Prochlorococcus marinus CUG1415: one gene and its partner. Each later gene encodes a partner of the first gene's protein in a complex. Links are inferred from orthologs where the notes say so. Each region holds a gene or a part of one and is shown in the gene's direction. Other genes may lie near its edges.

Region 1 (9,436 bases):
ATTTCAGAGGGATCCTTTGGTTCATTATCAGTAGATGATGAAGGTATGGAACCCGAAAAATCAGTTCTTATAAAAGATGGAATTTTAAAAAAATTCATATCCGACAGGGCAGGTGAATTAAGAACTGGCCATAAAAGAACAGGAAGTGGAAGAAGACAAAATTATTCTTTTGCTGCAGCTTCACGAATGAGAAATACTTATATAGCTAAAGGTGAGCACTCGAAAGAGGATTTAATCAATAGTATTAGTGATGGTCTTTACTGTAAATCAATGGGTGGTGGCAGTGTAGGTGCTACAGGACAATTTAATTTTGCAGTAGAAGAAGGATATCTTATTAAAAATGGAAAATTAACTAATCCAGTAAAGGGAGCAACATTGATTGGTGAGGCTAAAGAAGTTATGCCAAAAATATCAATGTGCGGAAATGACCTCGAATTAGCTCCTGGATTCTGTGGATCCATCAGTGGAAGTGTCAACGTAACTGTAGGCCAACCTCATATTAAGGTTGATTCAATCACTGTTGGCGGAAGATAGGATATGAATTCAAAAGAAATAACAACTCAAATCTCTGAAGCTGCAGATTCTCTAAATCTTAAAAAATGGGATTATGGTGCAAGCTTTTCTAATGATTATTCTGTCCAAGTTGATAAAGGTGAGGCTAAACAACTTAAGGCATCACAAAAGCAAATTATAACTATAAGAGTTTGGAACGAATCTAATTTAGTTGGTATTACAACAACTAGTGATATAAGTGAATCTGGTATTAAAAAAGCTCTAAATCAAGCAAATATTGCATCTGATTTTGGCAACAAGAATGAAAGAACAGAATTTTCACCACTAGCCAATGATCCTATTAAAGTTAAGGACTCAAAAAAAAGAAATCCTGTTGGTATAAAAAAATTACTTACTCTTTTAAGAGAAGCGGAAGTAAAACTATTAGAAAGCCATGAATCCATAAAATCTGTTCCTTATAATGGTCTATCTGAGAGTTTTTATGAGAGAGTTTATGCAAATAGTGATGGTGCCTTTCGGAGTTATACTAAAAGTCAAGCTGCACTCTATTTATATGCAAGAGCAGAAGAGAAAAATAAGAAACCTCGTAGCTCAGGTTCTGTAAAACTTGGATATGGAGTTGAAGATATAGATATAGAGTCGTGTATTAAAGACGCTTCTAATAAAACAGTTTCTCATTTAAATTATTCATCTATTAAAACTCATAAATATTTAATATGTTTTTCCCCTGAGTCTTTTTTAACGATCATTAATGCCTTTAGTTCAATGTTTAATGCTAGAAGCATTTTAGATGGAGTTAGCTTATCTAATAAAAATTCTATTGGAGAGAAACTATCTACAGAAGCACTTAATATTTATGATGATGGTCTTCACGAACAGAATATTTCTTCATCACCATTTGATGGAGAGGGAACTCCAACCAAAAGACTATGTTTAATTAACAAAGGGAGACTTGAAAATTTTATGCATTCTGAATCAACTGCAAGAATATTTAAAACAATGCCCACTGGCCACGCTGGACTAGGATCAAAAGTCTCAGTATCTCCTGATTGGATAGTAGTTGAGAAATCAGAGGAAAACTCAAATCTAAAAACAGCATTAGATCACTCTACTTATGAGGGAGAATTTGTTTATATTGAAGAATTAAATGCAATCCATGCAGGTGTCAGAGCAAGTCAAGGTTCATTCTCTCTTCCATTTGATGGATGGCTCTATAAAAACGGTAAGAAAATCTCAATAGAATCTGCAACTGTAGCGGGGGATATCAAATATCTTTTGAAGAATATAGTAAATATTGAATCAAACCAAGAAGTAACAACAAGTGGAATTTCTCCACATATATGGGTAGATGAATTATCAATAACTGGTGACGCGTGAGAATTATATTCTGGGGAACACCTGAATATTCAATTTTGAGCCTTGATATTTTTATTAAATCTAAGCACGAGGTAATTGGAGTAGTTAGCCAACCCGATAAGAAAAGATCTAGGGGAAATAAATTAATATCCTCACCTGTTAAAAGATTTGCCGAGCAAGAATCTATAAAAATTTATACTCCAGAAAAAATCAGGGGCAATATAGATTTTATAAATGAACTTAAATCACTATCATGTGATCTATTTATTGTTATAGCTTACGGGAAAATATTACCCAAAGAGATATTGGAAATCCCAAAATTTGGATGTTGGAACGCACATGCTTCATTACTCCCAAGATGGCGTGGTGCAGCCCCAATCCAATGGTCACTAATAAAAGGCGATGAATTTACTGGTGTAGGAATTATGAAAATGAATGAGGGACTAGATACTGGCGACTTATTATTGGAAGAAAAAATTAAAATTTGTAATGACGATAATTTAAATACACTATCAGAAAAACTTAGTATTTTATCTGCAAAATTATTTTTAAATGCCACATCACTAATCGAAGAAAATATTTATAAAAATACTAATTCTCAATTAACAAAACAAAATTCCCTTGGAAGAGAAATTACTTACGCAAGAATGATTGAAAAATCAGACTTTAGGGTTGATTGGGGTAATGAGGCAATTGAAATTTCTCAAAAAACAAAAGGATTATACCCACGAGCAAATACAACTTTTAGAGGTAAGAACCTAAAAATACTTAAAATCAAAGTTTTGAGTAGTGATGAAATTAAAAATGAAAAATACCTTTTCATGAGCAATTATTCAAGACCAGGTATTATTCTTGCTGTAATAGAAAATGAAGGGATAATAATTTCAACTAAAACTGATCCGATTATTTTGTTAGAAGCAAAACTTGAAGGCAAAAACATTTCTAGCAAAAAGCAATTGATACAACAGTTAAATCCAACAGTAGGTGAATATCTCTCAGATTAAGTTTTAGATTCTTTTTTAGAGAATCCCCAAATGAAGGCAAAAAGAATTAAAAAATAAAAATAATAGTCTGGAAGAATGGATTCTTTAATTAAAGTATTTAGTAAAAGTTTAATCCCCACTATTAAAATTGCTACGTAACCGGCTGTTTCTAATCTAGAAAATATATCCAGAAGTTTTAGGAAAATCCCCGATGTAAATCTTAAGGCTAATACTCCAATCACTGCTCCAAATATAATTAATATGTATTGATCACTGATAGCTACTGCAGTAGTGATACTATCTATTGAAAAAGCAAAATCAGTAATTGAAAGAAGCGCTACAACCCTTAAGAACCTAAAATTATTTTTATTATTATTTGTCCCATTTTCAGTGTTTTCTATATCTGAATTTAAAAAAACATTTGAGAAGAATAAGTATATTAAATAAAAACCAGCAAAAACTCTAATAAAAATAAACTTGAGAAGAACATTAGATAATATGATCAGAATAATCCTAAATAATAAAGATATTGTTATGCCAATATTTAAGGCTCTTGACCTTAATTCTGAACTGTCGAGGGATTTAGTAAGAGAAGCTAGTGCGACAGCATTATCTGCTGATAATAATAATTCTAGAGCAATTAATATTGGTAAAAGTGTAAAGATTTCATACCAACTGTCTACCTGATCTAGTGTGGGTATAAAAGAATTTATTGCAGCCGAATCCATAAAATATTATTCACAATCATTATAAAATCTAATATAATAGATCCGATATTGTATTCAAGATTAATATATATAAATGAGTTTAAAAACTTTAGTTGATTATATTTCGAACTCACAAATTACTTCTGAATTAATAAAAAGAATTTCAAAAAATAATGAATTAAATATTGTTGGTTCAAGTAGATATGCAAAATCAATAATCTTAGATAGCATCGCAAAAAAAGAGAAAAAAAATATATTATTAATTTGTCCTAATGTAGAAATTGCCTACAAATGGATTGGTTATTTTGAAAGTATAAATGATAAAGAAGTTTTATATTATCCTCCAACAGAACATCTACCATACTCATCAATTAATAAATCCAAAGAGATTGAATTTACTCAGCTTACTGTTTTAACCAAATTAAGAAAAAAAGAGAAAAGTGAACTTAATATTGTTATAACAACAGAGAGATCACTACAACCTCATCTAATAAATAAAAACTTATTAATTGAAAACAAGTTAGATTTGCAAAAAGGGGTTCAAATCGAGATTCAAGAATTAGCAAATAAACTAACTTTGCTTGGTTATACGAAGGATAATGTAACTTCAACAGAGGGATTCTGGAGTAGGAGAGGGGAAATAATAGATATTTATCCTGTAAATAATGAGTTTCCTATAAGATTGGAATTTTTTGATAATGTAATTGAGAAGATAAGAGAATATGATCCCCATACACAGAAAACATTAGAAAGTATAAATAATATTGAAATAATACAGGCTGGATTTGATTTGCTAATAAAAGATAAGTTAAATAATTTTTCTAAGAATGGTATTTTTAATTCAGAAGATATAAATAAAAATAATCTTGATCGTTATTTAGGAATAATTGAAAAACAACCCTCAAATATAATAGATTTTATTAATAGAGAAACAATTCTTGTAATTGATGAATTAGAAGATTGTACGAAATTTGCAAATAATTGGTATCTAGATTCAGAAAGTAATTTTGATAATTGTGAGTATGAATTAAATGAGAACCTTAAAAATAATGATATTGATTTAGAGGCCAAACCTAATTTACATTTAAAGTTTGACGAAATATTAAATTCTCTAGGAAATTTTAATTTGATAAAATTTTATGAATTTGAATCTAAAGTCAATATTGATAATAAGTTTTTGTTAAATGATAAAAGAATAAATTCATACTCTAAAAATATAGGAAAATTATCCAATGATATAAATAAAAATATAAAAAATAATGAAAAAGTATGGATATTATCCGCACAGCCATTAAGAACTAGGACTTTACTTTTTGAGCACGAATGTAATACAAACTTCTTAAACAATCCTAATGATATTGAAGAAGCATTTAAGTCAATTAATAATTCAACTCCTTTAATTTTAAAAAATAAGAACAATTATGAAATAGAAGGTTTTTATCTTCCGATATGGAAAGTTGTCCTGATAACAGATAAAGAATTATTTTCACAACAATCTCTTTTTAATAATGTATTCATCAGAAGAAAAAAAAGAAGTGTAAATTCAAATATAAATGTAAATAAGATTAGTCCCGGTGATTTTATTGTTCATAAAAATCATGGAATAGGAAAATTTTTAAAAATAGAAAAAATAAATATAACTGGAGATTCAAGAGATTATTTAGTCATTCAGTATCAGGATGGGAAGATAAGTGTTGCCGCTGATCAACTTGGTAGTGTTAACAGGTATAGATCAAGCGGAAAAATAAAGCCAAAAATAAATAAATTAGGAGGGACGGAATGGGAAAGAATAAAAGATAAAAATAAGAAACAAATCAAAAAAGTTGCCGTCGATATTTTAAAACTTTATGCAAAGAGAGAAAAATTAAAGGGGTACATTTACCCAGAAGATGGTCCTTGGCAAGATGAATTAGAGGAATCATTCCCTTATCAACCAACACCTGATCAAATTACTGCTGTAGAAGAAATAAAATCTGATATGGAAAGCGATAAGCCAATGGATAGGCTAGTTTGTGGAGATGTAGGATTTGGCAAAACAGAAGTCGCTGTTCGGGCTATTTTTAAGGCTATTACATCAGGTAAACAGGTAATATTACTAGCACCCACAACAATCCTAGCTCAGCAACATTGGAGAACAATAAACAATAGATTTACACCTTACCCAATAAAAGTATCATTACTCAATAGATTCAAAACCGTTAATGAAAGAAAGGAAATCTATGCAGGCTTGAAAAATAACAAAATTGATTTGGTTGTAGCTACGCACCAAATTTTAGGAAAAGAATTAGAAATTAAAAACTTAGGACTACTTGTTATTGATGAAGAACAAAGATTTGGAGTAAGGCAAAAGGAGAAAATTAAAAAAATCAAAACCAATATAGACGTTTTAACTCTCTCGGCAACTCCAATTCCAAGGACTCTTTATATGAGCTTATCTGGACTAAGACAAATGAGCTTACTTAATACTCCTCCTCCATCAAGAAGATCAATAAAAACATATTTATCTGAAATAGATATGGATGTTATAAGAACTGCCATTAATCAAGAACTTGATAGGGGAGGTCAAATTTTTTATGTTCTTCCAAGAATTTCTGATATTGATCAAGCTGTAAACAAATTAAAAAAAATGTTTCCAAGCTTAAAATTCATTGTTGCTCATGGGCGAATGAACGAAACAGAGCTTGAAAATGCAATGATTGCCTTCAATAATGGCGAAGTAGATCTAATGATATGTACAACAATAATTGAAAGTGGATTAGATATCCCTAAAGTAAATACAATTATTATTGAAGATTCTCACAAATTTGGTCTATCACAACTTTATCAACTTAGAGGAAGAGTTGGTAGAAGTGGAGTACAAGCACATGCTTGGTTATTTTATCCAAATATAAATAAAATTAATGACGCTGCGAAACAACGATTGAAAGCAATAAAAGATTTCTCGGAATTAGGAAGTGGATACCAACTTGCAATGAAAGATATGGAAATAAGAGGTGTTGGAAGTTTACTAGGAGAAGAACAAAGTGGAAAGGTTAATGCTATTGGATATGATTTATACATAGAAATGCTACACGAAGCAATTTCAGAAATAAGCGGTCAAGAAATACCAGAAGTTAGCGACACACAAATTGATCTTCCAATAAATGCATTTATACCTGCAACATGGATATTAAACAGGGAAGAGAAGCTTGAGGCTTACAAATCAGCTACTGAATGTTCTAATAATAATGAATTAACTGAATTAGCCACAGACTGGATTAATAGATATGGAACATTGCCCAAACCTGTTGAAGCATTAATTATGTTGATGAGACTGAAGTTACTCTCTAAAAGATGTGGATTTAGCAAAATTAAACTTAAAAAACCCAACATCGTTATAGAAACTAAATTGAAAAAATCTACTTTTAAAATACTTAGAAATTCATTACCTAGTGGAGTTCAGAATAAATTTAATTTTGAGCAGGGGGAACAATGGTCCTTAATAACTATAAGAGGTTTAGGAGTTACTGAAATTCAAAATCAAATTGATCAATTAATGTTTTGGTTTGGGTTATTTATCAAAGAAATAAATAATTTTGACAAAGAACTTCTTATCAAAAAAGAATAAATTATTAAAAAATTATTTTAAATCCGCGAAAGAGTTTATTTTCGGTTAGGTTTATAAGAAATTTTATTACATGGGTGAATATATAGACGTCGGAATTCAAAATTCGATTCTACCCTTATCAATAATTTTGTCTTCAATTATACTTGGTGCATATGCACTATTCGGAACAGAAGCAGAAAATGATGACGATGATTCTGATTCTGGTGGTGGTGGTTTAATGCAACCAATCTGAAATTATTTATAACTAATCATTCTCGTTTTTCTCTTTGTAATCCTAAATAATCTATAAAGAGAACCTGCCAATAAAATTAATGTAACCAAAGTAGAAGTCAAAAGAAAAATAACCAGAAAAATATCGTATAAATAAGAAAAAAGATCAATTATTAATATAAAAGATTTATTTAAATTAATAGGCAAATTTTGAAAAAGCATATTTTTATTAGGTATTAAATAATTTATATAAACTAAAAAAAGACTCATAAAAAACATAAATGCAGATTCAGTAAAAAGTCTTTTTTTAGATTTTCTTCTTAAACTTAATTTTTTTTTAAAAATATATTTATCCGACTTCTTATTTAAATTTGGGATGTTTAAATCTGCCATATATCAAAGCTCAAAGAATAAATTAATAATTATTCTAAAAAGAGAATTTTCCTATAATAACGTTTTTGTAGTAATGATGCTATTAAGTTTTTATTTTTGATTAATTAGTTCTTTTTTATCATTAACGACATCAGGATTATAAAAATACATAAAAGGTGAAGATATTAGAGTTAAAGAACAAATTGCAATAACCGGGTGTAGAAAAAAATTGAAAAGTTTAACTTTATTGTTTAAGCTAAATCTTACTTTTTTAGGAATATCATTAAAAACACCAGTTTTTTTAATTCTGACTCTTGATGATTCATTTAACTGATCAAAACAATTTATGATATCTGACAACAATGAATTGCCAATTTTTATAATTAGTGGTTTTACCTCTGGCTTAGAACTCTTAAGAACAAGGTTATGTATGTGTAGATTTTCGGCTTTTATATCAATCAATTTTGATTCATATAAAGGGTTTTCGTTATTTATTAGAAGATTTGAATAAATATAAAATGCCTCCATAATTGGCACTAAATGTTCAAGTTTACCTTCAATAAGTGGTTTATCAATTATGGTTAATTTCCATTGTGAAATTATTGATATTTGATCATTATTTTCATTATTTGAAAAATCGGGTAATCCTATGATTTCGAGATTAACTGAAGATTGATTAAACAATAATCTATTCTGCATGATATTAAAAATTGAATAAAAGCTTTTTCAACTTTTGATAACCCTGATTTGAGATGCAAAGTGATAATGTAAGCATTGACTTTATAATAATCTCATCATTTACAGTTTGATTTAAGAGTTTTTTTACTCTAATACTATTTATGTTAAACCTCTCGTTAATTAACTCTAAAAATCTTTTTTTAAAATCATTCCAAATAACTGAATTTTTTTCAAGATCTTCTTTAGATTGAAGTAACTCTCGGATATAAGGATATAAATATCTCGACATTTCAGCAGTAATTTTAATTAAGGCATCAAATTCCTCTGATTTAATATTGTTTTTCAAATATGATTTTCTCAATGGATTATTATTCCTAAGTTTCCAAATAGTTACTTTATTTGGCAAAACATCATTTAAATTAAGTCTATTTGATAAAGCGTAAAGGGATTGTATCCCATTTAAATCTATGGTCTCTAGGATTAATAAAAATAAATCAAGTTTCTCTATAGATTGCCTTGATATGTGATTTCCTTTTGTTAAAAAAGTAATTGTTCTTGATTAAGCTATAACTAAATTATAACAGAATTATTATTCCATTTTTTCAAATAAAAATGAATATAACTTATCAAGTTCTTCATTAGTTAGCATTCCATAACTCCATAATAAGATTGGTAATGAAGTATTATTTTTTATTGATAATTTCAGACCAAGTTCTATTGATGACTCATCTAAACCTATCTCTTCAAGTAAATAAATTATCATATTCTTTGATAAATAATTATTCATGAGTTTTATTTAATTCTTGAATAAATAAGAGATTTAGTCATTTGATTAAGGACTAACTTTCTTATAAAAATAAAATTATTTAATAGTAAAAATGAAAATTTTCTTATGGGAAATAAAAAATAGTTTCTATTTGCAAAAATACATATCAAAGAGTCAGTTATGATAATAGTAATGATAATATCTAAAATTCTGCGTGAAAAATACTTAAATTTAAATAACATCA
Region 2 (3,513 bases), on another replicon or contig:
TATTTTCTTTGGTTGAGCTTATAAAAGAAATTTCTAAAAATCAACAAGTCTTATGCATTACACATCAGCCTTTTTTAGCTGCTGCAGGATCAGCGCATTTTAAAGTATATAAAAATGTAATTAATGGAATAACTTATACTTCAATATCAAAATTAACTACAACAAAAGAGAGAAAACATGAATTAATAGAACTGATTGGAGGAGGTTTTGGCGAAGCAAATGATTACGCTTCTAAACTTCTTGTCAGGGCAGCTGCATAAATTAGAAAAAATTCTACTATAATTGTATTTTTTAAATCATTCATTAGATTTAAACATGGCTACAAAAATTGATAATAGCTTTGAAGAAGATAATGCAATTATTATTAGGGGAGCTCGTCAGCATAATTTAAAAAATATAGACCTTTCTCTACCTAGGAATAAATTTATAGTTTTTACTGGTGTGAGTGGAAGTGGTAAAAGTTCTTTAGCCTTCGATACGATTTTTGCTGAAGGTCAAAGAAGATATGTTGAAAGTCTTTCGGCATACGCAAGGCAGTTTTTGGGTCAAGTAGATAAACCAGATGTTGACAATATTGAAGGTTTATCTCCTGCTATTTCAATTGATCAAAAATCTACAAGTCATAATCCTCGATCAACAGTTGGAACAGTAACAGAGATACAAGATTATTTAAGATTATTGTTTGGTCGTGCTGGCGAGCCGCATTGTCACCACTGTGGGATTCCAATTGCGCCGCAAACAATTGATGAAATGGTTGATCAAATTCTTCTCTTGCCAGAAGGAACAAGGTATCAATTGTTGGCTCCTGTTGTAAGAGGTAAAAAAGGAACACATACAAAATTAATAAGTGGACTAGCTGCTGAAGGATTTGCTAGAGTAAGAATCAACGGAGAGGTAAGAGAACTTGCTGATAGCATTGAATTAGATAAAAATCAAATTCATAATATTGAGGTAGTAGTTGATAGATTAATTGCAAGAGATGGAATACAAGAAAGATTAAATGATTCTCTACAAACTTGTCTTAAAAGAGGTGATGGCCTAGCAATAGTAGAAGTTGTTCCAAAAAAAGGAGAAAACTTACCTTCTAACTTAGAGAGAGAAAAACTTTACTCAGAAAATTATGCATGTCCTGTGCATGGCTCTATTGTTGAAGAACTTTCTCCTAGATTATTTTCTTTTAATAGCCCATATGGGGCGTGTCCAGATTGTCATGGGATTGGTTATTTAAAAAAATTTACTGCTGATAGAGTTATACCTGATAAAACATTGCCTGTTTATGCTGCAATAGCTCCTTGGAGTGAAAAAGATAATACTTATTACTTCTCTTTACTTTATTCTGTAGGACAAGCTTATGGTTTTGAATTAAAAACTCCTTGGAAAGATTTAAGTGATTTGCAAAAAAAAGTTTTACTTTTGGGATCAGATAAACCAATATTAATTCAAGCTGATAGTCGCTTTAAAACTTCAAGTGGTTTTGAAAGACCTTTTGAGGGAATTTTGCCAATATTAGAAAGGCAATTGAATGAAGCCAATGGAGAATCAGTAAAACAAAAATTAGAAAAGTATTTAGAATTGGTTCCCTGCAAGACATGCTCTGGAAAAAGATTAAGGCCTGAGGCTTTGGCCGTTAAACTTGGTCCATATAATATTACTGACTTAACTTCTATAAGTGTTTCTGACACTCTAACTAAGATAGAGCTCATAATGGGATTAGGTAAGACCAAGAAGGAAAATATATCTTTATCACAAAAACAAAAGCAGATAGGTGAATTGGTTTTAAAAGAGATTCGTTTACGTTTGAAGTTTTTAATTAATGTAGGTTTAGATTATTTAACTTTAGATAGGCCAGCCATGACTTTGTCTGGCGGAGAAGCACAGCGTATTAGATTGGCTACGCAAATAGGTGCAGGTCTTACTGGTGTTCTATATGTACTAGATGAACCAAGTATTGGTTTACATCAGAGAGATAATGACAGATTATTAGAAACTTTAAAAAGCCTAAGAGATCTTGGAAACACTTTAGTTGTTGTTGAACATGATGAAGATACTATGAAATCCGCAGATTATCTAGTAGATATTGGTCCAGGAGCGGGTGTTTATGGTGGTGAAATAATTGCTAAGGGATCATATCAAGATGTTGTGAAATCAGATAGGTCATTAACTGGTGCTTATCTTAGTGGTAGGAAATCGATTCCTACCCCAAAAGAACGTAGATCATCTGTTAAAAAAAGTTTAATTTTAAATAACTGTTCAAAAAATAATTTAAAGAATATATCAGTAGAATTTCCACTGGGAAGATTGGTTTCTGTAACTGGTGTTAGCGGTAGTGGGAAAAGTACCTTGATAAATGAATTGCTTCACCCTGCTTTGTGTCATTCTCTAGGATTAAAAGTTCCTTTTCCGCAAGGGGTAAAAGAGTTGAAAGGCATAAAGGCAATTGATAAGGTTATCGTTATTGATCAATCTCCAATAGGAAGAACACCAAGATCAAACCCTGCCACCTATACAGGTGCTTTTGATCCTATAAGGCAGATATTTACTGCCACAGTGGAAGCAAAAGCAAGGGGTTATCAAGCTGGCCAATTTAGTTTTAATGTGAAAGGAGGTAGATGCGAAGCGTGTAAAGGCCAGGGAGTCAATGTTATCGAAATGAATTTTTTACCTGATGTTTATGTTCAATGTGAAGTATGCAAAGGAGCTCGATTTAATAGAGAAACTCTTCAAGTTAAATACAAAGGTTTCAATATATCTGATGTTTTAGAGATGACTGTTGAACAAGCTGCAGAAACTTTTTCTGCTATACCTCAAGCTGCTGATAGATTATCTACATTGGTAGATGTCGGCTTAGGATATGTCAAATTAGGTCAACCAGCGCCTACATTATCAGGCGGAGAGGCTCAAAGAGTTAAGTTGGCAACAGAATTATCCAAAAGAGCTACTGGAAAAACTCTATATTTGATTGATGAACCAACTACAGGTTTAAGTTTTTATGATGTTCATAAATTAATGGATGTGATACAACGTTTGGTAGATAAAGGTAATACTGTAATTGTTATTGAACATAATTTAGATGTAATTAGATGCTCGGATTGGATTATTGATTTAGGACCCGATGGAGGTGATAAAGGCGGCGAAATTATTGCAGAAGGTATTCCTGAGGATGTAGCTAAACATCCCACTAGCCATACAGCAAAATATCTTAAAAAAGTTCTCAAATAACAAATCTTTGTTGCATTTCTTTGTATTTTTAATTATCTGAGAAAAGCGATATCCTTTCTCAAGGGTGTATAAACAGCTGCAGTAACTGGTTTTTAAAAACTCTTGAACTTAAAAAAAATTTAAATCATAATGCTTTCTTAAGATTTTCTTGGGGAATTCATCTTATTTGTATTAAAAGCGGTTGATCTGAGGATGTGCTAAATGAGACTTAAATTTTTACATTTACATTTACATGGTCTTATACGCTCTAAAAATCTTGAATTAGGCAGGGATGCAGATACGGGAGGGCAAACA

What was found. The genes of interacting proteins can lie anywhere in the genome.
Region 2: the proteins of mfd (region 1) and uvrA are in contact, whole or in part, in a crystal structure (PDB 4DFC), measured with the Escherichia coli proteins. The link is inferred for Prochlorococcus marinus CUG1415 from one-to-one orthologs.

The regions. Positions count from the first base shown.
Region 1 is NZ_JAAORL010000001.1:905,844-915,279, forward strand. What follows is about bases 3,266-7,366. They hold mfd (transcription-repair coupling factor), read left to right. Parts: upstream 3,266-3,653; coding sequence 3,654-7,166; downstream 7,167-7,366. Other genes in these bases: HA143_RS05165 (TerC family protein), read right to left, coding at 3,266-3,580; HA143_RS05175 (hypothetical protein), read left to right, coding at 7,237-7,366. In the rest of the region: HA143_RS05150 (TldD/PmbA family protein), read left to right, coding at 1-534; HA143_RS05155 (TldD/PmbA family protein), read left to right, coding at 538-1,890; fmt (methionyl-tRNA formyltransferase), read left to right, coding at 1,887-2,873; more of HA143_RS05165, read right to left, coding at 2,870-3,265; more of HA143_RS05175, read left to right, coding at 7,367-7,398; HA143_RS05180 (DUF4335 domain-containing protein), read right to left, coding at 7,860-8,447; HA143_RS05185 (DUF3038 domain-containing protein), read right to left, coding at 8,452-8,976; HA143_RS05190 (DUF2949 domain-containing protein), read right to left, coding at 9,016-9,213; HA143_RS05195 (FAD-dependent monooxygenase), read right to left, coding at 9,219-9,436. UniProt on the Escherichia coli protein: Couples transcription and DNA repair by recognizing RNA polymerase (RNAP) stalled at DNA lesions. Mediates ATP-dependent release of RNAP and its truncated transcript from the DNA, and recruitment of nucleotide excision repair machinery to the damaged site.
Region 2 is NZ_JAAORL010000002.1:659,150-662,662, reverse strand. Bases 1-3,419 are described here. They hold uvrA (excinuclease ABC subunit UvrA), read left to right. Parts: upstream 1-315; coding sequence 316-3,219; downstream 3,220-3,419. Other genes in these bases: HA143_RS09680 (AAA family ATPase), read left to right, coding at 1-260. Also shown: HA143_RS09670 (glycosyltransferase), read left to right, coding at 3,421-3,513. UniProt on the Escherichia coli protein: The UvrABC repair system catalyzes the recognition and processing of DNA lesions. UvrA is an ATPase and a DNA-binding protein. A damage recognition complex composed of 2 UvrA and 2 UvrB subunits scans DNA for abnormalities.